Regions from separate parts of the Solibacillus sp. FSL H8-0523 genome, predicted to be linked through region 2. Evidence: riboswitches for the same ligand, from Rfam matches in the RefSeq annotation. Region 2 holds a riboswitch; each other region holds the start of a gene.
What was found. Region 2 has a riboswitch for cobalamin ahead of metE (5-methyltetrahydropteroyltriglutamate--homocysteine S-methyltransferase). Riboswitches for the same ligand answer to the same signal wherever they lie in the genome.
Positions count from the first base shown of each region.

Region 1: it holds a riboswitch for cobalamin, as region 2 does, so the genes downstream of both, NSQ62_RS02240 (ABC transporter substrate-binding protein) here and metE (5-methyltetrahydropteroyltriglutamate--homocysteine S-methyltransferase) in region 2, are expected to answer to the same signal.
Region 3: it holds a riboswitch for cobalamin, as region 2 does, so the genes downstream of both, NSQ62_RS05320 (hypothetical protein) here and metE (5-methyltetrahydropteroyltriglutamate--homocysteine S-methyltransferase) in region 2, are expected to answer to the same signal.
Region 4: it holds a riboswitch for cobalamin, as region 2 does, so the genes downstream of both, NSQ62_RS07010 (DUF4430 domain-containing protein) here and metE (5-methyltetrahydropteroyltriglutamate--homocysteine S-methyltransferase) in region 2, are expected to answer to the same signal.

Region 1 is NZ_CP150291.1:451,603-459,036, reverse strand. It holds gene NSQ62_RS02255 (cob(I)yrinic acid a,c-diamide adenosyltransferase) at 132-692, opposite strand; gene NSQ62_RS02250 (adenosylcobinamide amidohydrolase) at 730-2,187, opposite strand; gene NSQ62_RS02245 (iron ABC transporter permease) at 2,187-3,185, opposite strand; gene NSQ62_RS02240 (ABC transporter substrate-binding protein) at 3,178-4,128, opposite strand; cobalamin riboswitch at 4,306-4,489, opposite strand; gene NSQ62_RS02235 (amino acid ABC transporter ATP-binding protein) at 4,570-5,325, opposite strand; gene NSQ62_RS02230 (amino acid ABC transporter permease) at 5,338-6,048, opposite strand; gene NSQ62_RS02225 (amino acid ABC transporter permease) at 6,061-6,771, opposite strand; gene NSQ62_RS02220 (transporter substrate-binding domain-containing protein) at 6,909-7,434, opposite strand, start outside.
Region 2 is NZ_CP150291.1:2,522,657-2,530,090, forward strand. It holds gene NSQ62_RS12580 (permease) at 1-876, shown strand, start outside; gene NSQ62_RS12585 (TIGR03943 family protein) at 892-1,809, shown strand; gene NSQ62_RS12590 (hypothetical protein) at 1,869-2,000, shown strand; gene metE (5-methyltetrahydropteroyltriglutamate--homocysteine S-methyltransferase) at 2,036-4,330, opposite strand; cobalamin riboswitch at 4,482-4,662, opposite strand; gene NSQ62_RS12600 (NAD(P)/FAD-dependent oxidoreductase) at 4,924-5,847, shown strand; gene NSQ62_RS12605 (carbon starvation protein A) at 5,921-7,434, opposite strand, start outside.
Region 3 is NZ_CP150291.1:1,134,321-1,141,754, forward strand. It holds gene dacB (D-alanyl-D-alanine carboxypeptidase/D-alanyl-D-alanine-endopeptidase) at 1-505, shown strand, start outside; gene NSQ62_RS05290 (pyroglutamyl-peptidase I) at 519-1,130, shown strand; gene NSQ62_RS05295 (MerR family transcriptional regulator) at 1,306-1,638, shown strand; gene NSQ62_RS05300 (isopropylmalate synthase) at 1,696-1,935, opposite strand; gene NSQ62_RS05305 (metal ABC transporter ATP-binding protein) at 2,040-2,786, shown strand; gene NSQ62_RS05310 (metal ABC transporter permease) at 2,802-3,665, shown strand; gene NSQ62_RS05315 (Fur family transcriptional regulator) at 3,665-4,075, shown strand; cobalamin riboswitch at 4,173-4,354, shown strand; gene NSQ62_RS05320 (hypothetical protein) at 4,502-5,056, shown strand; gene NSQ62_RS05325 (ABC transporter substrate-binding protein) at 5,046-6,002, shown strand; gene NSQ62_RS05330 (bifunctional adenosylcobinamide kinase/adenosylcobinamide-phosphate guanylyltransferase) at 6,071-6,613, shown strand; gene cobS (adenosylcobinamide-GDP ribazoletransferase) at 6,617-7,399, shown strand; gene NSQ62_RS05340 (histidine phosphatase family protein) at 7,372-7,434, shown strand, end outside.
Region 4 is NZ_CP150291.1:1,467,205-1,474,638, forward strand. It holds gene NSQ62_RS07000 (M15 family metallopeptidase) at 1-213, opposite strand, end outside; gene NSQ62_RS07005 (UvrD-helicase domain-containing protein) at 383-1,183, shown strand; cobalamin riboswitch at 1,348-1,546, shown strand; gene NSQ62_RS07010 (DUF4430 domain-containing protein) at 1,705-5,643, shown strand; gene NSQ62_RS07015 (S-layer homology domain-containing protein) at 5,705-7,141, shown strand; gene NSQ62_RS07020 (DUF4430 domain-containing protein) at 7,146-7,434, shown strand, end outside.

The DNA of each region.
Region 1 (7,434 bases), 2.1 Mb from region 2:
AATCTATAAGTTCATTGTAATTATGAATGAGCATTCAGTCAACAAAATTTGTCATTAATTCTGAAAATTAAATAATAAAATAAAAAAATGCTAGCTCGACAATTTTCATTGTACTAGCTAGCATTTTTATGTTATTTAAAAACTTGCGCGCTACGGATATACTCAATATCCTTAATTGCTAAGCGATGATTCACAACACGTGCTACAGCAAATAAGTAGTCCGATAAGCGGTTTAAATATTTTTGAACAACTGGTGAAACGTCTTCAATTTCCTTCATTAACGAAACCGTTTGACGCTCTGCACGGCGCGCTACTGTACGCGCGATGTGTAATGTAGCAGCAGCCGGAGCGCCACCTGGTAAAATGAAGCGCTCTAACGGTGGTGCTTCTTCTGATAAGGCATCAATTCGCTGTTCTAAAATAGCAATTGGGTCTTCTGTTAGCTTGTAATGACGCTCTTTCATCACATTTGCTAAGTCGCCACCGCCATCAAATAACTCATGCTGAATGGCTGTTAAATCTTTAATAACATCTTGGAATTTTTCTACGTCTAACTCACAAATGGCTTTTCCGATAAATGAATTTAATTCGTCAATCGTTCCATATGCCTCAACACGTAAATGGTCTTTATCGACACGCCCTCCTATAATGCTTGTTTTCCCCGTGTCGCCTTGCTTTGTATATAATTTCATCGTCTTCACCCTTTCAGTTTTCATTACTTCTAACAACTTACATTTCTTTATACTTTTTTATAGCCGCAATGGTCGTTTCAAAAACACCGCGCCCAATTAATTTCCCGATATCCGTAATCGGTCCGGCATATTGCATCTGTGGTCCGTGCTGGGTCGCTGCAATAAGCAAGCTGTCTGTTGCCGTGCTTGTCGCAATCGTGCCGGTAAAGGCATCCGTCACCTGTTGATCAGCTAATGCCTTTGTTTTGGCTTCTGTAGCAGTAATCATTGCTTGGATAAATGCTTCATCTGTCAGCTTTCCATTAATGAAAACCCAGGTATTAATTGTGCCGACATGTGGTTGTTCATCACGTAAATACGTTTTCGTCACGTCAACACCGTTTCCAACCCCTGCTGTGACCATAATCACAATTTCAAGTTCAGCATGTGTAAAGGTTTGAATGGCAGCACATTTCGTGGCAACCGCGGTCATCATGACAACGGTACTCGTTGGTGCAAAGTTGTTGTTCACTAAAAAATCGTACGTTTCCTCTTTCACGCTATAAATATCATAATCTGGCGCAATCGAACGATTTAAAAACGTGTCGTACCAGCCAATACCTGCATTATGCACCGCAGACGAAATAGCTTTCAATGGTGCTTCGGCCTTGTACTGTACATAATCTGTTGTCATCGTAAAATTGGCTATGTCGATCTGTGTTTCGTTACGCTCTAATTCATTTGTCGGTAACATCGTAATTTGCGGCTTTGGTAATTCAGGGTGCGGATACGTCGCAATACGCGCCTTGTACACATTGGCAATTTGCTCCTGCATAATGACCTCATGCGGGTAACCATATGCACGTACCTCACCATCTTCCAGTAACAGCAGCTCATCACAGTACAGGGAGGCTAAGTTAATATCATGGAAAATCGACACAACCGTTAACCCATTCTGCTCCACTTGTAAGCGTATCATATCTAAAATTTGTTTTTGATGCGCGATGTCTAGGTGATTGGTCGGTTCGTCTAACAGCAGTAGCTCAGAATTTTGCGCGAGTGCTTGTGCGATAAATACACGCTGCTGTTCCCCGCCTGATAAAAATTCTAAATAATGCTCTTTATACTGCGAAACCCCCGTGCTGTCCATCGCCTGCTGCACCATCTGTTCATCATGCTCTGACCAGCTTGAGAAAAAGCCCGTTTGATGTGGATAACGACCGAGTGAAACCGCATCATATACACGATTTGAAAATGTACTGGCATTTAACTGCGGCAGTACGGCCATCTTTTTCGCGAGTTGCTTCATATCATAACTTTTGATCGGTTGTTGTTCAATCAATACTTCTCCAGCAGTCGGATGAAGTATTCCGCTAATCATTTTTAATAATGTCGATTTACCGCTACCGTTTGGACCTAGTATTCCCAAAATTCGACCTTTTTTCACGTGGAACGTCACGTTTTTCACAATGCTTTTGCCGTTATAGCCACCACTTAAGCCGTTTACTTGTAACATTATGCGACACCCTTTCTACGTTGCTTAAAGAAAATATACGCAAATACTGGTGCGCCAATAAAGGACGTGATGACACCAATCGGCAATTCGATAGGTGCAATAATCGTACGCGACACTAAATCACAAATAACGAGTAAGCTCGCGCCATTTAAAAACGACAAACTCAGTAAATGACGATGATCAGCACCGATTAAAATGCGAATCATATGTGGAATGACTAAGCCGACAAAGCCAATTGTTCCGGATGCCGCCACTGCAGCGCCGGTTAAAATGGAGCCACCTGCTAAAATCATATATTTACTGCGCTTCACGTTTACCCCTAAATACTGTGCACGTTCTTCCCCGTAAATCATGGCGTTTAACTCACGGCGATTTAACCAAATAATCACAGCACCGATGATCATAAACGGTAACACCATGCGCACATATGGCCATCCGCGCATTGATACACTGCCAAGCAGCCAGCCGATAATTTCGCGTAGCTGCTCGCCCGTTAATGCGACCATTAATGAAATACACGCACCTAAAAACGAGCTGAAAATAATCCCCGTTAAAATAAGTGTTTCCATTTTCATTGTACGGTCGACGAGTCTTGCAAATGCTAATACAACAACCATTGTAATTGCTGCACCGAGCATACTAAAAACGGGTAACGTAAAAGCACCGAGTACTGGTAAGGAAATACCTAAAAAGATCGTCATGACCGCCCCTACCGAAGCTCCTGAAGAGACGCCGAGTGTATACGGGTCGGCTAATGGGTTTTTCAGTAGCCCTTGGAACGCAGCCCCCGCAATGGCGAGAGATGCGCCAATCAGTGCTGCGAGAACGACGCGCGGCATCCGAATTTTCCATAAAATACTATAGGCGACGGGGTCTGTTGTTTGATCCCATAATGTAGACAGTGGAATATGAACCGAGCCAAACGAAATGCCAATCCATATGCTACTTAAAAGCAATCCAATCGACGCTATATACGCGATTGAATATTTTTTACTCATTAAATGCCTCTGGATAAATGGCTTCCGCTAATGATTCAATACCTTCCACAATACGTGGGCCTTGACGACTTGTCGTATCTCCGTCAACTAGCTTCACTTGGTCATTTTTCACCGCATCCATTTCGGAATACGCGTCATTTGTTTGAATCGCTTCGATGTCGCTTTCATAGGTCACTAAAATTGCATCCGGGTTACTTGCTACGAATTGCTCTGTGCTGTACATTGGCCATCCTAGTTCTGGTACCGCATTTTCTACGTCTAACACTTCAAGCATTTCATTAATAAATGTTTCCTGACCTGCTGCATAAAGATCTGGTGCTGTCCCCACGACAATAAATACTGATTTTTCTTCCAGGTCCGCCACTTTGACCTCAATTTCATCGATGCCCGTTTTAATCGAAGTGATCATATCGGCTGCTTGTTGTACTTTATTTGTCATCTGGCCAATTTTTTCAATCGTTGTATACGTTTCTTCAAATGTTTTGGCATCTTTTACGACAAATACCGTAATACCAATCGCTTCAAGCTGAGCAATCGCTTCTTCGTTAAAACTATATAAGTTAGATTCATGCGCTAATACTAAGTCTGGCTGTAGGGCGATGATTTGCTCTAGGTTAAACTCCATGCCACCGACTTTTTCTTTCGCAAGTGCTGCTTCTGGATAATTGTCGTTATCATTTACCGCAATAATTTGCTCATCTATGCCTAAGCCAAATAAAATTTCTGTATTTGATGGAATGAGTGAAATAATACGCTCTGGTGCTTTTTCGATTGTAATCTCTTTGCCTAGTGCGTCTGTTTGTGTAAGTGGAAATTGCGCTGTTTCTGTCGTTTCTGCGCTATTTGTTGCTGTCGATTTGTCTGCTGCTTCTTCCTCCGCACCGCATGCTGCTAATGTTAACGTTAATAATGCTGCTGAAGAAAGTACCTGCCATTTTTTCATGTTGAAATTGCCTCCTTAGATTATAAAAACCTGATGCTTCTTGTTTCATAGGCTCTTTTTAGTTATTATTTCACAAAAGAAAAAGCCTCCCACTCATAGAGAGAAGGAAGCTTTGTGCATGCAAATAACATTCAATGTAAAAAGAATTTATCCGCCACATCCTATCCTCGTAGGTTACTCGTTGGGCATTATAAAGGCAGGTCTCCTGGCTTATGCTGAAACGTTTTGTAGCGCCTTCCCGTGTGAACAGTGGCTTTATGCTAAAAACTCGCATTTACAGTGGCGGGACCGCATCGGATTTGAACCGATTTCCCTTTTACTTCTTACTTGTGAAATAAGAACCTTTACAATCCATATGAAATTGATATCTTTTATTATAGCGGAAAAAAGCATTTTTGTATGCAGGTACGATTAAATTTTCAGATAATTCTACCAAATCGATCAAATATGGTACGTATAATCGTCTGGTATTACGCGGCGTAAAAACTGCTTCGTGCGTTCTTCTTTTGGCTGTACAAAAATTTCATGTGGCGAACCTTCTTCGATGACATTTCCACCATCCATGAAGATGACGCGATTTGCTACGTCTTTTGCAAAGGACATTTCATGTGTGACAACGAGCATTGTCGTGCCTTCCTTCGCAATATCCTTCATCACTCCAAGCACTTCTCCAACGAGCTCTGGATCTAGCGCGGATGTCGGTTCATCAAATAAGATGATGTCTGGATTTAATGCGACTGCGCGCGCAATGCCTACTCGCTGTTGCTGGCCACCCGATAATTGACTTGGGTACGAATCATATTTTTCCGTTAGGCCTACTTTATCCAGCGCTTGTTTAGAAATGGTATAGGCTGCTTCTTTTTTCATACCACGCCCAATGATGAGTCCTTCCGCGACATTTTCAAGTGCGGTTTTATTATTAAATAAGTTGTAATTTTGAAAAACGAATGCTGTTTTTTTGCGGATTGCTAAAATGTCCTTTTTCGACGCCTTGTGTAAATCGACTTCAATGTCGTCAAAATTCGCCGTTCCTTCATCCGCGCGCTCTAAAAAGTTAATGCAGCGTAGAAGCGTCGTTTTCCCTGACCCACTTGGACCCAGGACTACCACAACATCGCCTTTTGCAATCGTTAAATTAACGCCCTTTAATATTTCGTTTTTACCAAATGTTTTATGCACATTTTGAATATCTAACATGGTTTATCCTCCTTATACCGTAGCCAATTTGTAACGACTTAAGCGTTTTTCAGACCATTTAAATAAATACTCTACGGTCATACATACAATTAAATAGACAAGAAAAATATCAATATACGCCTCTAAATAGTTATAACCGAAGTTTGCTTCTACCTTTGCTTTTAACGTGATTTCCTGTAACGAAATCGCATACCCAAGTGACGTTGCTTTGATTAAATTAATGGTCGCGGTACAAAGATTTGGCATGGCTGATACAAGGGCTTGCGGAATAATGATGCGGCGATACGCTTGCGCTGTCGTTAAACCAACCGATTGTGCTGCTTCAATTTGCCCTTTTGGAACTGTTTGCAGTGCCGAACGAAATACTTCGATTAAAACTGCCGCTGTGTTAAATGAGAAAATAATAAACGCATACCAGAGCGGATTCACATCATAGATCGGATAATCGATGTTATATTTTTCAAACAGGCCATTTAATAGTAATGGAATCGTTGCATATAAAATAAAAATTTGAATAATCACTGGTGTGCCGCGGACAAATGAAATGTAAATTTTGGCAAAGAAATTAATGACTGGTATCTCATAGACACGTGCCAGTGCTAATAAAAAGCCTAGTGGAACCGCAATGAAAAGTGAAACAACCGTTACGAGCAACGCAATCGGCACGCCACTTAATGCCACAAAAAATGTATTAAATAAAAACTGCCAGTTAATCATGTCCATCGTGCGCACCTCCTACGTCGTTTTAATTGGTTGCTTTCCTTTAGTAAATGCTTTTTCTAGTAGACTAAAACTCTTTTCAATTGAAATCGAGATGACCCAATAAATCACGGCTAATGCGAGATAAATTTCGAGTGTATGTGTGCCGTAATTGTTCGCAATGATTAAATTCGCCTTACCAACCACATCAATAAAGCCAATTGTGTATGCAAGTGCCCCTTCTTGAAGCACCGAAATTAAGCCATTGCCAAAGTTCGGCAGTGCTACCACAAGTGCCTGCGGGAAAATAATACGGCGATACGCTTGAAACGGGGTCAACCCAACACTTACCGCCGCTTCAAATTGTCCACGATCGATTGCTAAATACGAGGAACGAATCACTTCTGACATCATCGCAGCAAATTGTAAGCTGAAGGTAACAACAACGAATACACCCGTTGAAACGTTTTGTAGGTAAATGCCGAATAGTCCTTCTGAAAAGGCTGGAATTCCGTAATACACTAAAAACAGTAAGACAATCGATGGCGTACAACGGATAATCGTCGTATAGCCATTTGCTAAAGCACGTAACAATTGATTATTGCTTAACTTTGCTGCTGCGAGTACGAAACCTAATAACGAGCCACCTATGACCGAAAAAGCGGCGATATATAATGTAACCCATAAATACGGCAATAAATCCGGCAATGCCGACCAAATGTACGACACATCAAAATACTTTTCCATCCGTTCCCCACCCTTTTATATAAGAAAAGCGCTAAAGTGCCCTTTTAGCCCCGACACTGTTGCAATACTGAAAATTTTATAGTTTCTTATCTTTTAAAAAAGCTACTTAAGAAAAGTACTTAAGCAGCTCCGGCCGTTTAGCGATTTACTGAATCTAATACTTCAAATAAGTCTTTACCGTAAAATTCTTTACTTAACTCGCGTAAAGCATCTGTGTTCTTAATTTCTTCGATTGCTTTATCGTAAGCATCTGCAAATTCTTGCTGTTTTTTATTAAATAGCGGCCATGTTTTAATCACCGCAAATTCGTTATAAACGACTTCATCCTTTAAGTTATGGTAAGGGCCGCCTTCTGTTAACACTTGCCCTGTAAATGCACCTTCTATTTGAACCCCACCATCTACGCGCCCTTCATTTACCCATTGCACCACATCTACGGTGAAATCTTCACCTGCTTTTAATTTCACTTGATTATCTGGATTGGCTTCGTTGTATTCTGCAATCACTGTATACTGCGCATTGTTTGCCGCAATTGGTGCTAATGTATAGCCTGCCGATGCAAAATCACTTAAGTTTTTAATGTGTTCATTTTCTTTTTTCAGTACTAAACCAGCACTACTTAACCCTAAAAATTCTTGTGGGAAAATGTACTTTTGTGTACGT
Region 2 (7,434 bases):
AAACAATTCAATACCATTTTTCTCAGTATTTTAATTGAAGCCATTCCATTTGTATTGATTGGCGTACTAATTGCAGGGTTTATTCAAATTTTTATCACGGAGGATCACTTACGCGCTTGGATACCAAAAAATAAAATTTCGGCTGTTTTAATGAGTTGTGTGGTTGGCGCATTATTTCCAGCTTGTGAATGTGGGATCGTGCCGATTGTCCGCAGATTAATTGGTAAGGGTGTACCTTTGTACGCAGGGATTGGCTTTTTATTAACAGGGCCGCTCATTAATCCGATTGTTATCATTTCGACGTATATGGCCTTTGGTAATGATTTAAAAATGGCGCTCTTACGTATGGGCGTTGGGTTCATTGCAGCAGTAATCATTGCACTGATTGTCAGCTTTTTATATAAATCAAACCAATTAAAAAGTAAGATAGAGTTGGATAGCTCGGTTACGAATCCAACAAAAAAACAACCAATCGTGCTAAGAATTCACGAAATGTTAAACCATGCAATAGATGAATTTTTTGATATGAGTAAGTATTTAATTATGGGTGCTTTTGTAGCCGCTTTACTTCAAACTTATGTGTCAGCACAATCACTTTTCTTATTTGGCGATGGACTCGTTCAGTCGACAATTGTCATGATGGCACTCGCGTATTTTTTATCGCTGTGTTCAGAAGCCGATGCTTTCATTGGTGCAAGTTTTAAAAATTTATTTCCTTCTACATCGATATTAGCTTTTCTTATTTACGGACCCATGATTGATTTGAAAAATACGATTATGTTATTGAGTGTATTTAAAGCGAAATTTGTCTTCGTGCTATTTCTTCTTATTACATCCATTGTATTTATTTGTGTTTATTTATCGAGCTTTATATAAGGAAGGATTGAATAGGTGAAGCTGAACGCGCAACATGTATTGAAGGTCGTACTTTTAGGTTTATTTACGTTGTTTTTTGTCAATTTACAGATCACAGGCGATATTTCGAAGTACATTAATCCAAAGTATAGCTTTATGAGTAAATTGACGGCGGCTATCTTTTTTATTTTATTTTTCATCCAGTTATTTCGAATTTTTGAGAACAAGTCGATTCATCATGTGTGTTCAACCAATTGTAACCATGACCATGGCAATAATCGCTTTAATTTATCAAAAGTCCTAGGTTTCACAATCATTGCCTTTCCAATCATGACTGGATTTACAATTCCACCTGCTACACTCGATTCTTCTATTGCCGCAAACAAAGGCTCTGTACTCACGCAGATGAGTGGTGGACAAAGGGAACCGGCCTCACTTGACCAATCATTAGAATCTTCAGAGCCACTAGTAGAAAAAGAGCATCTTGATATTTATTCAGACGAATATACACCGTTACTTAACACGAACTATCTTACTGAAGCAGAATTAGCAGAAAAAACGGCTATCCTCGAAGGTTCTGAACAAATTGTGATGAATGAGGATATATTTAGCTCTTACTATACAAAGATAAACGATAGCCCTCAATCTTACGCTGGCAAGACGATTAAGATGAGTGGATTTGTTTTTAAGGAAGGCGAATTTACTAGTAACCAGCTCGTACTTTCAAGATTTTTAATTAACCATTGTATAGCAGATGCGAGTATCATTGGATTTCTAACTGAATTTGAAGAGGCTGCTACGATTACACAAGATACGTGGCTTGAAATCGAAGGGATTCTAAGTGTGGGCAGTTATGATGGCTATGAATTACCTATCGTCAAAGTATCGAATTGGAAGGTAATCGATGAACCAAGTGACCCCTATATTTTCCCGATTATAACGTGGTGGGATTAGGTTTAGTAGCAGTTAAGAGTGATTAGGTAATGTACCTGATCACTTAGCGGGTATGTGTGATGACACAAATGAGCATTCGTGAAGGTAAGTTGGAAAATGATTCAACGGATTTAGAACGATTACTTGGTCGCAAACCAGCTTCAGTAAAAGAAGCATTACAACAATTATTAACAAAGGGTGAAGCCACATAGTGTTAAGCGGCTTCACCTTTTTATTTGTTTTAATACTACTGTTTTACGTCCAATTTTTCACGCAATACTTTTGCTGCAGCAACCATGTTTTTAAGTGCTGCGATTGTTTCTGGCTCCTGACGTGTTTTTAAGCCGCAATCTGGATTTACCCAAAATAATGGTGCAGGAATAACTGCTAAGCTATCGTTTAAAATATCCGTCATTTCAACAATCTCTGGTACACGTGGACTATGAATATCATACACACCTAAACCTACACCATACGGATATGAATCGTCTTGTAGTGAATGAATTAATTCCCCGTGACTACGAGATGTTTCCAGTGAGATCACATCGGCATTTAATGCGGTAATGGGTTCGATGAAATCATTGAACTCGCAATAGCACATATGCGTGTGAATTTGTGTTTCATTATCAACGTTTGAAGTTGATAATTTGAAAGCTTTGACCGCCCATTGTAAATAATCGGCCCAGTTTTCTTTACGTAGTGGTAAGCCTTCTCGTAAAGCTGGCTCATCAACCTGAATAATGCGAATTCCGGCATCTTCAAGCGCCGCTACTTCTTTACGTAGGGCAAGTGCAATTTGATTGGCTACATCCGCGCGTGAAATATCGTCACGGACAAATGACCAGTTTAAAATTGTCACGGGACCTGTTAGCATTCCTTTTACATATTTCGATGTTTTCGATTGTGCAAATACTGCTTCTTTTACAGTCATCGGAGCTGTCCAGTCCACATCACCAAAGATGATTGGTGGTTTTACACAACGAGAGCCGTATGACACAACCCAAGCATTTTTCGTAAATGCAAAGCCTTCAAGTTTTTCGCCGAAATATTCCACCATGTCTGTACGCTCGAATTCACCATGTACTAAAACATCTAACCCTAATTGCTCTTGAATGTGAATCCATCGTGTTGTTTCTTCATTTAATTTTTCTTCATATGCTTCATCTGATAGATTACCTTTACGCCAAGCCGCGCGCCACGCTTTTACTTCTCTTGACTGCGGGAAGCTACCTATTGTTGTCGTTGGGAACAATGGTAAATTTAATGCTCGCTGCTGCAAGGCTAAACGTTCTTCAAATGCTAATGGACGATGGAAATCCTGATTCGTTAATTGCTTGAGCTCATTTGCTACCTTTGCATTATTGCGACTGACATCGGTTTGTAGTGCCTCGATTGCCTTCATACTCGCTGAAACAGCTGATGGATTCGGCCATACACCCGTTTCAATATACTCGGTAATCTGTACAATTTCCGGAATTTTTTCATCACTAAACGCTAGCGCATTTTTTAATACGGGCTGTAAGGTAACCTCCACCTTCGTTGTAACTGGACAATGTTGTAAACTACAAGACGATTGAATCCAAATTTCATTATTTGGAATATAATACTGAATCGCTTGTACAAATTGTGCCTGTTCCATTAAATTCGTGCGCCAAATATCACGACCATTAATTAAGCCAATCGCTAATACTTTATCTTGTGGGAAGCCATAGTGACGAATCGCTTGAATATTTCCCTTTTTACCATGAACAAAATCTAAACCAAAACCGGCAACAGGTAGCTTTATCAGGCGTTCATAGTTGGATAACGCTTCAAAATACGTTGTCAGGATTATGTTCGCTGTCGTCGCCTCATCCAGTTGCTTATAAATTTCTTCTACTAGGCGTATGTCTTCTTCTGTTAATTCTAGTGTTAATGCAGGCTCTTCTATTTGCACAGAACTTGCACCAGCTTCTGCTAACTGCTGGATTAACGTACTATATAGAGGTACTAGCTGAATCATAAAGCTAGCTAATTGTTTTTCATCGTACCCTTTTGTTAATTTTGCAAATGTGTACGGTCCGATTAAGGTTGCTTTTAGCTCGATACCCGTCACTTCTTTTGCTTCGTTTAACCAATCAACGTAAATGTTATGATTTAATTGCAATTTCGCGTCGTTATATTCAGGTACGATATAGTGATAGTTTGTATTGAACCATTTTGTCATTTCTGATGCAACCGTATCATCATTACCACGCGCCATTGCGTAATATGTTGTTAAAGTTTTGGCTCCTTCAATATGTTGATAACGTTCCGGTATCATGTTAAATAAAAAGGCTAAATCTAACATACGATCGTAATAGGTAAAATCCCCGACTGTTATTTGTGTTAATCCTAGCGCTTCTTGCTTTTTAATCGATGCTTTACGTAAGTTGGCAAATTCTAGTTGTAATTCCCGTTCTGATAGCTCCTGCTTCCAAAAACGTTCCACAATCTTTTTCCATTCACGATTTTCCCCAATATACGGATAACCAACTACTGCTGCTTTTACACTCACTTTCATCAACCTCCAAATTGTCGTTTACATAACCAAATAAAAAACCACTATTTCACATGAGAAATAGCGGTGGAAGTTTTGATGCATCAACAAATAAGCAAACGATTAGGTTCACTGTATCTCGCACAAAACACCACTTATCTCCTCGTAAGCTTTTGGTGTGTACTAGGAAATAGGCAGGTCTCCTGACTTATCATCAACATTTGTTAACAGCCTTCCCAGTCACCCAGTGGCGTTTGTTAAAAAACTCCGAATTACAGTTGCGGGACAGTGATGGAATTGCACCATGCTTCCCTTTTCAGCTTGCTCTCACAAGCACCTATTCTTAACACGTTATGTAATTGACACTAACTATAGCATAACTTGTTCTATTGATAATCTATTTTTCTGAAAATTATTATATTTTAGGGAAATGAAGCAATATTCGTTTCCAAGCGAGATTTATTGTACAAGTTCATCCCAACTTTTAAACTTTTTCTTGATAATTTATTTTGGTTACGGCACTATAAATACAGAACATTTTTAGCAAAAGGTACGTCTAAAATTTAGTAACATAATTGGCAAGTCACTTGCATTACAACTAACATGGGAGGTTTTTTATGTACGATGTTTGTATTATAGGTGGCGGTCCTGCTGGTATGTATAGTGCGTTTTACTGTGCATCACGTGGATTAAACACCTTACTTTTAGAGGGCAATAAAAAATTAGGCGGACGGCTACATTATTATTTAGATATGCCGATTTATGACCTACCTGGACAGTACGGGATTACTGCCGAGGAATACTTACGAAATTTAGAACGACAATTACATATTAGCTCGGCACAAATTCTGTTAAATGAGCGTGTGCGGCATGTACATTTTGACCAGCACTTTACGGTTCAAACGACTTCGAATACTTATGAAGCAAAAACGATCATCAACGCAACGGGTACGGGCTATATTCAGCACAAAAAATTACAAAGTGAATCCATCACAGCAGCAGCGCTCCCGCACATTAGCTATTCTTTACCCGCTAATTTTGAAAGCACTGAAAAAATTGCCATTATCGGACACACTCCGATGGCAATCGATTGGGCCATCCAGTTAAAAAAGCGCGGTGTCGACGTGTTACTGATCGAATCCCAATCAATTCAGCTACAGCCCATTTTAATGGATGCGATACAGGCACTTCAAATTCCAATACGTTCCTTGCAGCACACTCAAATTGATTATCACTTAAGTACCTTTAGCATCAATGACGAACCGTTCTCGCATGTTTTCTGTCATATTGGCACGACAAAAGAGAGCTTCACGCTCCCTTGCCGCGTCGTACAAAAAGATAATAGTTACACGTCGTTAGCTGGCTATTTTATCGCTGGGGATGCCCGTTTTGAACAAGATAAGCTCAAGCTGATCCACGGTGCAACACACGATGCCATGCAGGCCAGTAACGCAGCTTATTTATATTTAAAACCGAATGACACGTACCAGCCAATAGTTTCAACACATCATCCGATTTTTAAAGATTGGAATAGACACTAGAAAAGTTACGGGTTCTCCGACCAAACTTTGAAAAGCGGCGTCCGGAAATTACTTTCCAGACACCGCTTTATCTTTATGCTTGTTGCACTTTATTCGTAAATCGTGGATGTGCCCATAATTCACGCCATTTCATGAATGATGCTATGACAATGATTAATCCTAGTGTTAACATAATTACCGATAACACACCGTTTAACACATTGTAGCCACCTGCCGCTGCATTCCAGTACACATTTTTAACCATCCAGTAACCTGCAACGTTTACCGTTACATAAAGATACACTAATGGAATAAAGCACGTTAACACGTAAATGCGCTTATCTGCAACTTTTAATACAAATGTTACGCCACATACTAAACCAATCGACGCCATTAACTGATTCGACACACCAAACAGTGCCCAAACCGACGCAATATCACCCGAATTCAGTAAGTACCCCCACATGACACAAGCGAGCGCACTTGCCCCGATTGTACCCGGTAACCAGTCTGTTTTCTTCAGTGGCTTATAAACATTTCCTAGGAAATCTTGAATTAAATAACGTGCTGTACGCGTTCCCGCATCAATTGCCGTTAAAATAAATACCGCTTCAAACATAATGACAAATTGATAGAAGTAGCTTGTTAAATGACTAAACCATTCCACTCCAGAGAAAATCGAAGCCATACCAACAGCAAGTGTTACCGCACCACCCGTACGCCCCTCTAAATCCATCCCGATTGCTTCTGAAAGTGCTGGTAAATCAACAACGGACATACCAAGCGTTGCAAATTTCTCAGGTGTTGAGTTAATAGCAAAATAGTCTCCCGGATGTAAAACTGTCGCTGCGATTAATGCCATAATAGCTACGACACACTCAACTAACATCGCGCCAAAACCAACGACGCGAATATCTTCCCAACGATCTAACATTTTCGGTGTTGTCCCTGAACCTACAAACGCATGGAACCCAGATATCGCACCACATGCAATGGTGATCGATACGAACGGCCACACGGGACCTGCAACGATTGGACCTCCACCACCTAAAAAGTCAGGAATAATAGCTGGGAATTGAATAACCGGATTAATTAGGAACACCCCGATAATTAACGCAATGAACACACCGATTTTCATAAAGCTTGATAAATAATCACGCGGCGCAAGTAAGAACCACACTGGTAAAGCAGCCGCAAAGAATGCATAAATTGGTAAAATAATAGATAATGTTTCTTTATCTAATGTAAGTAAATCTCCAAGCCACGTTCCTTGAATAGCTGGTCCGTAAAATACAGCCGCAACAAGGAGCGCGATTCCTAATATCGTAGAAAACTTTAAATTCCCCGTAAATTTGTTAATTAAGCCCATAAGCATCGCAATTGGAATCGTTGCTGCTACGGCAAATGTACCCCACGGATTATCTGCTAATGCACCTAAAATAACCATGGATAAACCGGCCATTGTAATGGTAATGATGAATAGCATCGCTAACCCTGTACAAAAACCTGCCACCGGTCCTAATTCTTCACGCATTACTTCAGAAAGTGATTTACCTCCCTTTGTCATCGAAGCAAATAATACAACCGCATCGTGTACTGCTCCCCCGA
Region 3 (7,434 bases), 1.4 Mb from region 2:
AGCGTTCATGAAGCTAAGTAATAACAGTATTGCAGATATTTTAGTAAAGGCGGTTGGGCAACAAGAGCTTGGTGAAGGGAGTACAGTAGCAGGAATTAAGGTACTGAAATCGTATAGTCAGTCGCTAAATGTGCCCGTGGATAAATGGCGTTTTGCAGATGGCTCGGGTCTATCTGATGCAAACCGTGTCACGACAAATGGGTTAGCGCAATTATTATTCAACGTGCAACAACAGCCATACTTCAACACGTACTTCATTTCTTTACCAATAGCAGGAAACAGTGAGCGTATGGTTGGTGGTACATTACGGAAGCGTTTAACGGAAGCAAATTTACAAAATCGTATTTATGCAAAAACAGGGTATATCCCGAATGTCTATACATTGTCAGGCTATGTAAAGGGCAATAGTGGCAAGCAATATATTTTCTCGATATTGTTAGAAAATAAAGCGAATGGTAATACACATATTGATCGCGCGATGGCATCAATTGTGAAAAGCTTATAAGGGGATGACATCGATGCAAAAACTGTTATTAACCGGATTTGAACCATTTTTATCGAATCCACTTAATCCGACAATGGACATTGTGAAGGCGCTTGACGGAAAAATTTTAGGCAATTATGAGGTCGTTGGACGTGTATTAGCGGTTGATTTTAAACAAGCACCGACGCAATTTTTAACACTTATTGAAGAAGTACAGCCAGCAATCATTGTGTCACTTGGTTTAGCAGCAGGTAGTACAAAAATTTCACCAGAGCGCGTGGCGATTAATGTTAAAGATGGCGAGAAGGATAATAGCGGAAATGCTTTTCTTGATACACCGATTCATGAGGACGGAGATGTGGCCTATTTTTCAACGTTGCCAATTCGTCAAATTGTCAATCGATTAAATGAGGCAGGCTACCCGGCAGCGATTTCAAATTCGGCAGGCACATACCTATGTAATAATATCATGTATGAAGGGTTATATTATGCAAAATCTCATAGCTCGATTAAACGTGCAGGCTTTATTCATATCCCTGCTTCGTTTGAATTAGCCATCCAAAATGGTCGTATTGCAGGTTGGCCGCAGAAGGATTTACAAGCTGCCATCGAGTTAGCACTAACTGAATGCATACTAAATGACTAGAAATTGTCATGTTTTATATAAAGAAATATAGCTCAAACGTTGATTTGACGCTTTATACCAAAATTAGATTGAAACATTCGAAATTCGCTATGTAATAAAAGCTAACAAATTATTGTTGTATAATGTCTTCCTGTTGTAAATTATTAGTAGATAAAAGAAAGGCGGGGAGAAAAATATGACAAAAGATTACCGTAAAGCAATGCCGATTTTACCAATTCGCACCGTAATGCAAATTACGAATTTATCAGCCAGACAAATTCGCTATTATGAGGAGCATGAGTTAGTAGAGCCAATGCGATCTGAAGGCAATCGTCGCATGTTCTCGCTCCAAAACGTCGATGAATTATTAGAAATTCAAGAGCTGCTTGAAGAAGGCGTAAACATTGCGGGAATAAAAAAGGTGTTTGCATTAAAACGTGAAAGCAATAATCATACCTATCGCGGTAAAACATTCCGAAATGAAGATTTACGTGCGATGGTTCAAAAAGAATTACAAGCGTTATCGTAAGCGAATAAATTTATTACAAAAAGGAAAGCTAATTCTCGTAGCTTTCCTTTTTGCATATTATATCCCGACTAGCTTCATCAATTGCTTATACCGCTTACTTCCGAGCAGCTTGTGTACTTTTTGTAACACCTCTTGTGGTACACCTGTAATCGCCCAGCTAATGTTCGCGTGCCGCATGATTTTGCGGAGCTTTTTAACTTCATCAAGCGTTACGTGCAAATCATTTTTCCCAGCGAATTGCTGTAGCTGTTCATCACTGCTATTTTGTAAATTGTCAAACCATTCCAACTTTTTCAAGATAGTTCTCCTTTCAAGCTTATTTCCTTTACATTGCAAAAAAAGTCCATTATACTAATTTGATGTAAATCGTAATGATTTTGAATTAGAAAGAAGCGAACGAGATGAAAAAAACATTGATAGAATTGAAGGATGTTTCCTTTCAATATGAATACACACAAGTGTTAAAACACATTTCTTTACGCGTGGATGAGGGCGACTTTTTGGCGTTAATCGGTCAAAATGGCTCGGGCAAATCGACGCTTTTAAAATTGATTTTAGGGCTATTAAAGCCAATGTCTGGAGAAATACAGTTATTTGGAGAATCAGCAAAAGACTTTAAGAATCGTGAATGGATTGGCTACGTCTCACAAAAGTCAAACGCCTTTAACTCAGGATTCCCAGCAACGGTAGAGGAAGTTGTAAAAAGTGGCTTATCACAAAAAGTAGGACTCTTTAAACGCTATCCTAAAGATGCGGACTTTTTAGTAAAGGCCGCACTAAAAGATGTTGGCATGGAAAAGTTTATGAAGCGCAACATCGGACAGCTGTCAGGTGGACAACAGCAACGTGTGTTTATCGCGCGTGCGCTCGTGTCAGATCCAAAGCTACTGATTTTGGATGAACCAACTGTAGGGATTGACCGTGAAAACGTGCAGGCATTTTATGATATGCTAGGGCACTTAAATAAGCATCATAAGATGACGATGATTTTAGTAACACATGATGTGGATACGGTATCAGACCGTGTGAGCCATGTAGCATGCTTAAATCAAACGATTCATTTCCACGGCTATAAAAATGATTTTGATGCGATTACGGATGAACAGATCGCAAGCTGGAATGGCTACTCTGTTCGAAAGATTCATTAAGAGGAGCAGGCCACTATGATTGAAGCAATATTAAACTATGAATTTTTACAAAATGCCTTTTTCTCAGGGTTAATTATTGGTGTAATTGCACCACTTTTAGGCGTATTTATTGTTGTACGTCGTTTATCACTGATTGCAGATGCGCTGTCACACGTAACACTTGCCGGGATTGCCGGAAGTCTTTATTTAAGTCAGTCCTTTGCAGCACTCGCACTACTAAATCCGATCTATTTAGGGATTGTGGCATCTGTTAGTGGCTCGATTTTAATTGAGCGTTTACGTCGTCTGTATAAGCACTATGAAGAACTTGCGATTCCAATTATTATGTCGGGTGGTATCGGGATTAGTGCAATTTTAATTTCGTTAGCAAGTGGCTTTAATACGGATTTAATGAGCTATTTATTTGGCTCGGTTTCCGCGGTTTCTAGACAAGATTTACTTGTTGTGATCGCGATTGCGGTAGTCGTTATTATTTTCTTAGTATTATTTTTCAAAGAGTTATTCGTGTTGTCATTTGATGAAGAGTATGCGAAAGCAAGTGGCTTACCGGCTAAATGGATTCATTTATTATTCATGGTCGTTGTGGCACTCGTAATCGCGGCAAGCATGCGCATTGTCGGAATTTTATTAGTATCGAGCTTAATGACGTTACCGGTAGCAGCTGCCATGCGTTTAGCGCGCGGCTTTAAACAAGCGATTATTTTAGCGATTGTATTCGGAGAACTTGCTGTGTTAATTGGTTTAGTGAGTGCATTTTACTTAAACTTAGCACCAGGTGGAACAATTGTTGTGACATCGATTGTTATTTTATTAGTCGTCATTCTTATTAAAAAAATGATTTTAAAATTTTCAACTAGAACGGAAGGGGAAGAAGCATAGTGAATACAACACGCGCGTGGGAAATATTAAAAGACAATGGCTATAAAAAAACAGATAAACGAGAGTTGATTTTAGGGATGTTTGCGGCTACAGAAAAATATTTAACAGCCCGTGATTTATTGCAAGTGCTAAAAAAAGACTTCCCAGGGATGAGCTTCGATACGATTTACCGTAACTTAGCGACATTTGTTGAACTTGATATTTTAGAAGAAACAGAGCTAAACGGAGAACGTAATTTCCGTATGCACTGCGAATCGGATCACCACCACCATCATTTCATTTGTCGTGACTGTGGCAATGTAAAAGAATTATCATTGTGTCCGATGGAAATGCTCGGTGAAAAATTGCCAGGCTATGCCGTTGAAGGACATAAATTTGAAATTTACGGTAAATGCCCGAATTGCTTATAAAGACATATATTTCATGAATTTAAACGAGTAATTTATGCGAATCTAAAAATTATTTGCATAATTTTGCAACTATGATAAAGTTAGTTTTACAAATTGAATAGTTTTGCAGGAAAGAGATGCTTTGTAGCATAAATGGGAATTCGGTGTAAATCCGAAGCTATATCCGTAACTGTAAGCGTAGATGAAAATAAGCAAAATGCCACTGCCAAAAGCGGGAAGGTGCTTGTGAGTAAAGGGAAGCGCGAAGCCAGGAGACCAATCTTTTTCTGATCGTAACACACCTCTTCGGAATTAAAGAGAATGTACGGCAACCAGTTATCAAATGAACTTTTTTTATTTTGATTTTTGAAGCCATCCATTTTCTTGGATGGTTTTTTTGCTGTCCAAGACTCCAAAGAGCAACAAACTTGAAGTGAGGGTTAACACATGAAAAAGGACATTCGTTATTCATGCTATCCATTTATGCGTGAAAAATCGAACTGCGTGGATTATGAAATTCGTACCGATTCCTTAACTACACGCATTGGCGCAGTGATACCAACATTAGTAGACGATGTACACGGGCAACTTGTATTAGAGGACTTACGGGTTATTCAACCGCTTGCCTATCATGCGAACGGCTCTGTACGAGGAAAACTAGCGATTATAGCAGAGGACGTCGCTTGGCTAAGTAAACGCTATGATTTTTATGTAAGTGAAGTAAAAGAGACCATTCAGCAGTTTTTATTACCACAAGGTGTAGAAAGTGCCGCACGCCTTCATATTTGCCGTAGTGAGGCAAAAAAATCGTACCGCGCCTTACATAAAGTGAGTGAAGAAAAAGAAGTTCCTGAAATTTTATTTGATTTTTTAGGCTTACTTGCGAACGTCTTATTTGTCATGGCGGTGTACATGAACAAGCTACACGCTTGTGAAGAACTTGTTTTTATCTCAAAATCCTATCCAATGAAAAAGAAAAAGGAGTCAAACAATGAAAACTAAAATGAAATGGGTTGCCCCAGTTGCTGCGGCACTTTTGCTAGCAGCATGCGGAGCAGACGAAGAAAAAGCATTGAATGACACAGCAAAAGAACAAGAAACGGTAGAACAAGCAAAGGCTGCTGGTCCTTATACAGTAATAGATGATCGCGGTATTGAAGTAACATTCAACGAAGTACCAGAAACAATCATCTCGTTACAGCCAAGTAATACAGAAATTTTATTCGAGCTAGGTGTTGGTGAGCAAATTGTGGGTGCCACAGACTTTGATGTATATCCTGAAGCAGCACAAAAAATCGAACGTGTTTCAACGTCAATGGCCATTAACGCAGAACGCATCCTAGAGTTAAACCCAGATGTGGTGGTTGCGTATACAAGTGGTAATGAAGAGCAAATCACACAGCTAGAGGATGCAGGCTTAAAAGTGTTTGTTATCGCTTCAGCGACATCATTTGATGATGTGTATACAGACATTATTCAGCTTTCTGAAGTGATGGGTGTGGAAGCAAAGGGTGAAGAGATTGTAGCTGGTATTCAAGCACAAATCACAGCGGTACAAGAAAAAACGGATACAGTAGGTACAAAGAAAAAAGTGTATTATGAAGTATCTCCTGCTCCAGATATTTGGACAACAGGTAACAATACATTTCAACAAGAAATTATGAATGCTGCCGGTGTTGAAAATCTTTTTGCTGATCAAGACAGCTGGTTAAGTGTAACAGAAGAAGATGTGATTACCCGTAATCCAGAAGTCATCATTACTCCTGCAACGTATATGGAAAATGCAGTTGATGAAATTTTAGGGCGTGCGGGTTGGGATCAAATTCAAGCGGTTTCTGACAAATCAGTGGTACTCGTAGACGGGGAAGTCATGTCTCGCCCAGGGCCACGTATTGGCGAAGCCGTTGAAATTATGGCCGAAGCGGTCTACCCAAATTTATTTAAATAAGGTTACAATAAAGGAGCATGCCCGAATTTGGGTGTGTTCTTTTATCCATTTAAAAAGGTGGAATTAATTTGATTTTTATTACAGGCGGTGTACGTAGTGGTAAGAGTGCGTTTGCTGAGCAACTGGCAGCAAAAATCGGGGCAGAAAAAAACTGTTATTATGTTGCAACGGGCATGGCATTTGATGAGGAAATGAAAAAACGGATTTTGCGTCATCAGCTAGACAGAAAAGAACAAGAAATGAACTGGACAACGACCGAAATGCAAGTAGAAGTCCCTAAGCAACTGAAGCATTTATCTACAAAGGATGTTGTTCTTTTTGAATGTGTGACAACTTGGCTTTCGAATGTCCTTTATAGGAGTGAAAGGGACAGTGCGCGTAGCGAAACAATCCATAACTGCATTGAATCCTTACAAAAGCAACTACTAGCTTGGCAAGCGCAAGGTGCTACAATTATAGTTGTATCCAATGAAGTACTAGATGAGCTGCCTTCAAACTACGAGGAAGTGAATATGTATCGTAGACTATTAGGTGAGTTGCATCAATGGCTCGTACAGCAGAGCGATGAAGCGTATGAAGTACAGTTTCAACTTGTACAGCGCTGGAAGTAAGGAGTGAGCAAGTTGAAAAATGCAGGAATAGGGTTTTTATTAGCATGGCAGTTTTTTTCATTCGTGCCGATTAAAAAGCAACTAGACATGAACAAAAGCTCAATTACTTGGATGTATGCGAGTTTACCACTAGTTGGTTTAATCATTGGTGCGATTTTAAGTAGCTGTGCGAATTTACTTGTGAGCTATAGTGATCTGTCGTATGTATTAGTAGCCATCTTACTTGTTGTGGGCATGATTGTGTTTACAGGTGGCTTACATGTAGATGGTTTTATTGATCTATGCGATGCTTTTTTCTCGTACGGAGATAAGAAAAAGCGACTGCAAGTATTAGATGACCCGCGTACAGGAGCGTTTGGTGTGCTTGGTGTTGTGGTGCTAATCTTACTAAAGTTTGGTTTTATTTATGAGGCACTAGAGCAAGGACGTTTTGAGATGCTGGTGTTTATTGCCGCAGTTCCGTATGTTGCGCGTGTCGGCATGCTTATGTATTTTGTTTCGATGAATACGTCAAAACAAACCGGATTAGCTGCCTATTTTAAAGGGCAAGTGATGACGAAACAGTTAATTGTAACGAGCGTGGTAATGTTTGCATTATTAAGCGTGGGTGCGGTGTACATAGGGCTTTATAGTTTCTTTATTTTAGTAGCAGTTATGCTTTTCGCTGTCGTACTGTACCGTAACTGGTCATATCGCAATTTTGGAGGGATGAGTGGCGATTTACTTGGGGCTTTGGGTGAAAGTTTGGAGGTTGTGTTATGGCTAGTCGTATTACTGTGCATTTAATCCGCCATGAAAAAACGCAGGCCAATCGTGAACGT
Region 4 (7,434 bases), 1.1 Mb from region 2:
CACGTTAGCGCCAATGTCAGTTGGAATTTGCGCTAAATTCGTCGGATCTTGCTGTAGCTTAATATCGCGGTTAACTAAGATTAAGTCCCCGTTTGAAATCGTATGCTGCTCGAGCGAAATTTGCTGTGGTAAGTCAGGTGCTGCAGTTTCCTTATTGAATAAAAATTGATAGCCAATGATGGCTAGAATGATTGCTAGGATAAGTTTTTTCATATGTATGCTCCTTTGATTTAAGTTTAATAGGTAAACCTTAAGTTTCACTGAGTATAAATCTTAAGAATTTCTGAAGATGAAATGAGACGTACGTGCAAAATCACTAACCCTCCACTTATACACCAGCCAGATTTCATTTGTTACACTACTATTTTTAGGAGGTAACGACATGAACGAACAAAGCTATTTAACCCATACAATTACCAGTTTACGCGCGGTATATGAGCGTTTAACCGCTAATATTACCGAAAAAGACGCAAACTATAAGGATTTACAAGAATATATGATCGATTACAAGGCCGAGCTCGATAAATTTGAAGTTTACGATTACCAGCAAACGCTTAGCATGATTGATAAACAGGGCTTTCGTCAAGTGATGGAGCGCGAACAGGTGAAAAAGTTAATCGATTCACCGTACTTTGGAAATTTTGATTTTCAGTACGTAGGTGATGGCGAAGCAGAGCGCTTTTACGTTGGGCGTTTTGGGTTCCGTGAGCCAGACGGGACGACACTGATCTATGATTGGCGCGCACCGGTTTGTAATATGTATTACGAATTTGAGTTGGGCGAGGCTTATTATGAGGCGATGGACAAGCGTTTTGACGGAGAAATAACGGGCAAGCGCCAGATTAAAATTGAAAGCGGACAATTGCAGTACGCACTGGAAAGCTCACTGACGATTCAAGATGAAGTATTGCAGCAAACCTTAAACAAGCAGTCCACGGAAAAAATGAAAACCATTGTTACATCGATTCAGCGCGAGCAAAACCAAATTGTGCGTCATGAAGCAGCGCATACATTGGTTATTCAAGGGGTTGCTGGATCTGGTAAAACCGCGGTGGCGCTGCACAGAATCGCTTACTTTTTATACAAATTCCGCGATACGTTGCGTCCTGAACGTATTTTTATTTTGTCTCCGAATAAGGTGTTTGGTGACTATATTTCAAGACAAGATAAAAAGAGCCCATAACGACCTCGTGTAATGTTAGTTAACTACACCAAGTATCAGAGAAAAAAACAGCGGTAATATTAATTGAAAATACAAATAAATGCTAGTAAAACAATAATTCGTCTAGAATTTTAATATTTTCCTAGTACAGAAATATTTTTATGTTACACTGTTACGTAAATGAATATGAATTGCAGGATTAAGGTGCTCGAAATTGAGCTTAATAGGGAATTCGGTGCAATACCGAAGCTGTTTCCGCAACTGTAAGTGTGAAAGAATGTGCAAATGATGCCACTGTCGAACGAGGAAAAATGCCTCAATTAGATGGGAAGGCTTGCACAGGATACACGAGCCAGGAGACCTACCTTTGTCTGATCGTATTAACTCTCTTCGGAATAAGGAGAATGTACGGCAAATAGATGAACAGGTATGTGTATATCTTTTTTTCTGTTTTCCGCCATTTCTCAACTTCGAGAAATGGTTTTTTTGTTGTATGGGTTAATCGCAACTTATTCATAAAAATTTTTTAGGGGGATTTTCAAGTGGGATTTTGGAAAAAGTGGTTGAATATCGCTTTAACCGCAGTGCTAATGCTGACGTTGCTAACACCAGCAACAGCGACGATAGCAAATGCAGAAGAACTCAATACAACTGCTGAGCAAACAGAGAATTTACTGGCAGTACAAGTTGAAATTGACGGACTTGATAAAAAAATAGTCGAATCAACAACAACGAACATAGCAGAGGGTACTAAGGCAATCGATGCAGTGAAGCAAGTACTAGACAACGCTAAAATTGCTTATGAAGTACTTGATGGCGACTATGGTCCATACATTAAATCCATTGAGGGCTTAGCTGCAGGTAAGTTTAATGGCTGGGATGGCTGGATGTATACGGTGAATGGACAAGCACCATCTGTAGGCTTAGGCGCTTATCCATTAGCAGCAAATGATGTGCTAAAGGTGTATTACAGCAAATATCCTGTATTATCGGCTGTAACAACTGAGAGCAACGGACAGCAAGCAGTAACACTAAATTTAGTTGGTGATCATTTTTCAGCTAGAGAGCTGGTTACCGCTTTAGAAAACTGGGAAGTACCAGCAGAAGTAACCTTACAAAGTGTTATCAGATACAGCAATGAAAAAGTGACACTTAAAATTCAAGCAAACCCAGGTACGTACACAATTAAAGCGCTAGCGCCTACATTAACAAGTGCGCAACAAGCAGAAGTAACAATTGAAGTGAAAGATGCCGTAGCAGAAACTGTTCGATTAATCGAGGCATTACCTACAATTGAAGAACTGAGTGAAACAAACAAGCTGGCTTTAAAAGCAGCACGTGCAGCATTTGATGCACTAACAGCAGAGCAACAAGCACTTGTTACAAATAGTAATGAGCTAATTGAAAAAGAAAATACTTTTAAAACACTGAATGCTGTAACGGTAACAGTAAATGTTCGTGTTGAGGGTATTAAAGATACAACATTAAACGTAAAAAACTTTGTGGCTCATGGTGACGGAGAAGTTACGGCAGCAGGTGCGACCTTACAAGTATTAGAAGCAAATAAGATTCCAACAGATTACAGCACTTCTACAGGCTATTTCAAATCGATTAACAATGATGGCGAACGAGCGCTTGGTGATGGTAGTGGCTGGATGTACAAAGTAAATGGCGTCTATCCGGATGTCTATGGAAATGGTTATGTATTAAAAGACGGTGATGAAATTGTTTGGGAATTCATCAACTCATTTTCTGTAAGAGAAAATTATGATTATAATGGCGTCACATATATGTATTCTGGTGCAGACACAGTGGACGTCATTACGTTTAATCCGATTATCGAAATGTCACAAACGGTACAAGCTGGGCAAGATGTGACGATTAAAGTGACAGGTAACTATAATACAATCGATTACATGTTCGAAAAAAAATCGGGTCCTCATGCAGTTGCCTTAGAGGATGTATCGATTGAGTACAACGGCAAAGTGTACAAAACGGTCAAGCATGAAGAGACGATTGATGATGAAACAGTCGTTTACGGAAAAGCAGTTATTCCAGCTGAAGACGTCGTTCCAGGTACATTTGAACTTCGCTTTACAAAAGATTTACCAGGTACGATTAAAGATGCAAGTGGAAAAGACAAAGTATTAGAATCCTTCCCACGTATCTTACGCACATACAAAACTTTAGAGGTTTTAGAAGTAAGTCAGGACAATCGTAAATTAGCACAAGATGCATTAGCATTAGGAAATCAATATTTAACAACAAACAACGAATTAGTATCAAAACGTGTGAACGAATCAAGTAGCGGCTTTTGGATGTTAGCAGCATTAAAAGCAGCAGGTGTGAATGTAACGAATTATCCATGGACAACGGCACCAACAGCTGAAGGAACGTTTTGGAAAACGAATTTAGAAGAGCCATTAAAAACAGCTGACCAAAAATTAGGCTCTATTATTGCAGCAACTGCATTAGGTTTAGACCCAACTAACTTAAAGGGCCGTAACCAAGTTGCCGATTTACTAGCAGGTCAAAACGAAGCAACGCATTTAATGGCAACAATTTATAGTGAACCATTAGCATTGATTGCACTTGATTTAGTAAAAGCGGACTATGATCGCCAACAGCATATAAAAGCGATTTTAAATTTACAAAATAGCACGACAGGCTTTTGGTCTGGTGGTATTGACATCACAGGCTGGGCACTATTCGCCTTAGCACCATATAAAGACCAGCCTGAAGTAAAAGCAGCTATCGACAAAGCAGTTGCCGCTTTACACAAAAACTATCAAGAAAAAGGCTTTACGAATAATGCCAACACAATGGCCGCAATGATTTCAGGACTTGCATCAGCTGGCGAAGATGTATTTTCTGAAAAATGGACTTATGTAAAAGATGGGAAACACATTAATATCGTCGGACATTTAGTAGAAAATTATATTTTTGAAGATGGTGGCGTACGATTCTTATCTAGCCAAAATAAATCTAGCTTAATGGCAGTTGAACAAGTGTATGTTGCTTTATTCGATGCATTGAACAATAAATCAACATTCTCAACATTAAATGAAGGTACACAAGCACCAACGCCAACAGAGCCAGGAGAAAATACAGGCGGGGGCACAACTTCACCTGAGCAGCCAGCACCAACACCGACTACAGATAAAGTAACGATGTCAATTGCTATTTCATCATCAGAAGTAGTACTGCCAAGTGAACAATTTGACATCAATGCCGATGAAACCGCGTTTGATTTATTAAAACGTGTGACACAAGCAAAAAACATTGCACTAAATGCCCGAGAAACATCGATGGGTATGTATGTAGTGGGCATTGCAGGTATCAATGAATTTGACCGCGGTAAATTAAGTGGTTGGATGTATAGTGTAAACGGCGCGTATCCTTCTGTTTCAGCTAATCAATATGTGTTGGAAAAGGATGATGTCGTAAATTGGGTTTACACAACGGATTTAGGGGAAGACGTTGGTTCACCATCAGTTGGTGGTGGTGTAGCAACAGAAACGCCGAAAGAGCCTGAAAAAGTGGAAGAAAAGCCAACTGAAGCAACCTTAAATGAAGTGACAGCAGAGCAATTAAAAGATAAAGAACAAATTGTTGTAAAAGACAAATCAGGTATTGAAGTGAGTGTTCCAACAGCTGGCTTACAACTAAAAGACGATGAAAAGTTAGTTGTAGCTGTACAAAATACTACTGAAAAGATTGAAGTAAACTTGAATATTGTTGCAGAAGATGGAACAACAACTGCAGTAAATACAGGTAAAAATTATGTAAAAGTAACACTAACACTAGAAACAAAAGATTCGAATCTTGTCGTTCTACAATTAGTAGATGGTCAATATCGTGCAGTACCACATACAGTTGTTGATGGTGTTGTAACGATTTTAACAAAAACAAGTGGAACATTCATCGTTAGCAATGAGCAAGTATCATTTAGCGATATCGACAATTTATTTAGTAAAGAAGAAATCGAATTCTTAGCAAACCGTCATGTTGTTTTAGGAGCGGACGGGGCATTTATGCCAAATAGCGCGCTTACACGTGGACAATTTGCGATGATGATTGCACGTGCGTTAGGCTTACAAACATCTGAAAACAATCCATTTACTGATACGGTTGGTAAGGAATATGAGAAAGATGTGCAAGCTTTATTTGAAGCAGGCATTACAACCGGTACATCTGACACAACATTCGATCCGACAGCAAAAATTACTCGTGAGCAGTCAGCGGCATTTATGGCACGTGTGTTTGAGTACATGGGTATGAAAGCAAATACCTCTTCAACTGTAAGTTACTCAGACGATGAAGCGATTAGTAGCGTTTATGCAGCAGCTATTGCATTACTTGCGGAGTACGATATTATGACAGGAAAATCAGATGGAACATTCGATCCAAAAGGTCACTTGTCACGTGCAGAGATGGCGAAAATCTTTAAACGTACACTAAATAAAGCTGGGTTAATGTAAGGATGAAAATCCACCATAATTTATGGTGGATTTTTGCCATATTCTTTGGAGGGAAACAACGATGAAAAATATCATAAAAATAGTCGGTTCATTTGTACTTGCTATTGTATTAATTTTACCTTTATCGATACAAGCATATGCAGAAACAACCGCACAAGAGGCTTACAACACATCAAGTCACTATATGCTAGAGCGCGTACCGAACCCAACATATGGTGATGAATGGGTGATAATTGCTTTGGCAAGAGGCGAGGCCAATGTACCTGCCACGTATTTCGATACGTACTATCAAAACTTGCAGCAGCAAATACAGGAAAAGCAAGGAAATTTACACAAATATAAATATACAGAATACGCGCGTGTCATTTTGGCATTATCTGCAATCGGCAAGGATGCCACAAATGTCGGCGGATATAATTTAGTCGAAAAGCTACAAAATTTTGATCAAGTCGTTTGGCAAGGAATGAATGGTCCGATTTTTGCATTAATTGCATTGGATTCATGGGGGTATGAGGCAACCGTACGTGATAAGTACATCCAAGCAATTGTAGAAAGTCAGCTAGAAAACGGAGGATTTGCATTGTCTGGCGATGCTGCAGATTTAGATATTACCGCGATGGCCATTCAAGCATTAGCTCCGTATAAAGAGCGAGAACATGTGGCTTTAACGATTCAACATGCACAAAGCTTCATGAAACAGCAATCAAAAATTGGCTACAACAGTTCAGAAACAGTAGCACAAATCGTCACTGCGCTATCGAGTATCGGCATTAACTCTCAGAACGACAAACAGATCGAGCGCTTACTTGATTTTTATAACGAAGCTGATGGTGGATTTAAGCATGTACATGAAGAAACCGCTTCAAACGGAATGGCAACCGAGCAAGCGAGTTATGCATTAGCTGCTTATCATCGATTTTTAAATGGTCAATCCTCACTTTATGACATGCAGGACACACGCAGTAGCTTTCGAGATACCGCAACAAGTTGGGCAAAGGACTATATCGAACAATCGTATCGTTTAGGGCTCATTAATGGCTTTGAAGATGGCACATTCCGCCCAAATAATCATTTAACGCGTTCCCAGTCAGCCGTCATTTTAGTGCGCGCGATGAAATTTAATTCTCACCAAGCAGCGCCATATCTAGATTTAGGAAACATGCCGCTTACCATGAAAAATGAAATCGCCGCAGCGTATGAAGCAGGCATTATTAAATACAATAATGGGGTTTTTAATCCAAATGATAAAGTGACACGCATTCAGCTAGCGCTGATGTTACTACGTACGTATAACCAACAACAGGCACCATTTAGCCCGGAAAAGTACGTCTTTTATAAAGATACAGTCAATTTAGGTGAAGAGCAGCAAGTAGCATTAACATTTTTGGCACAACATGAAATCGCGCAAGGATCAAATGGCAACTTCAACCCGAATCAACCAACGACACGTGCAGAAGCTACAAAAATGCTCATTAATTTTTTAAAAGTAATGGAGTGAGCAAATGATGAAAAAAACAACAGCCATGCTCATACTGCTTTTGACACTGATTTTATCCGCTTGTAATTTTCAAACGGTTGAACAATATGAGCAAATGGAAGAAGAGCAGCGAAGTATAGAAAATGAACAGCTTGAAAAACAGCTAGTGACAGTTGAAGAACCGGAAATTGTTGAACAAAAAAAAGTAGAAAAGCAAACCCAAGAAATTAACGAACAATTAGCTCCAGTTGAAGAGAAAGAAAAAGAAAAAGTAGAAAATACGGAAATTCCGCAACAGCCTGAACAAAAGCAAG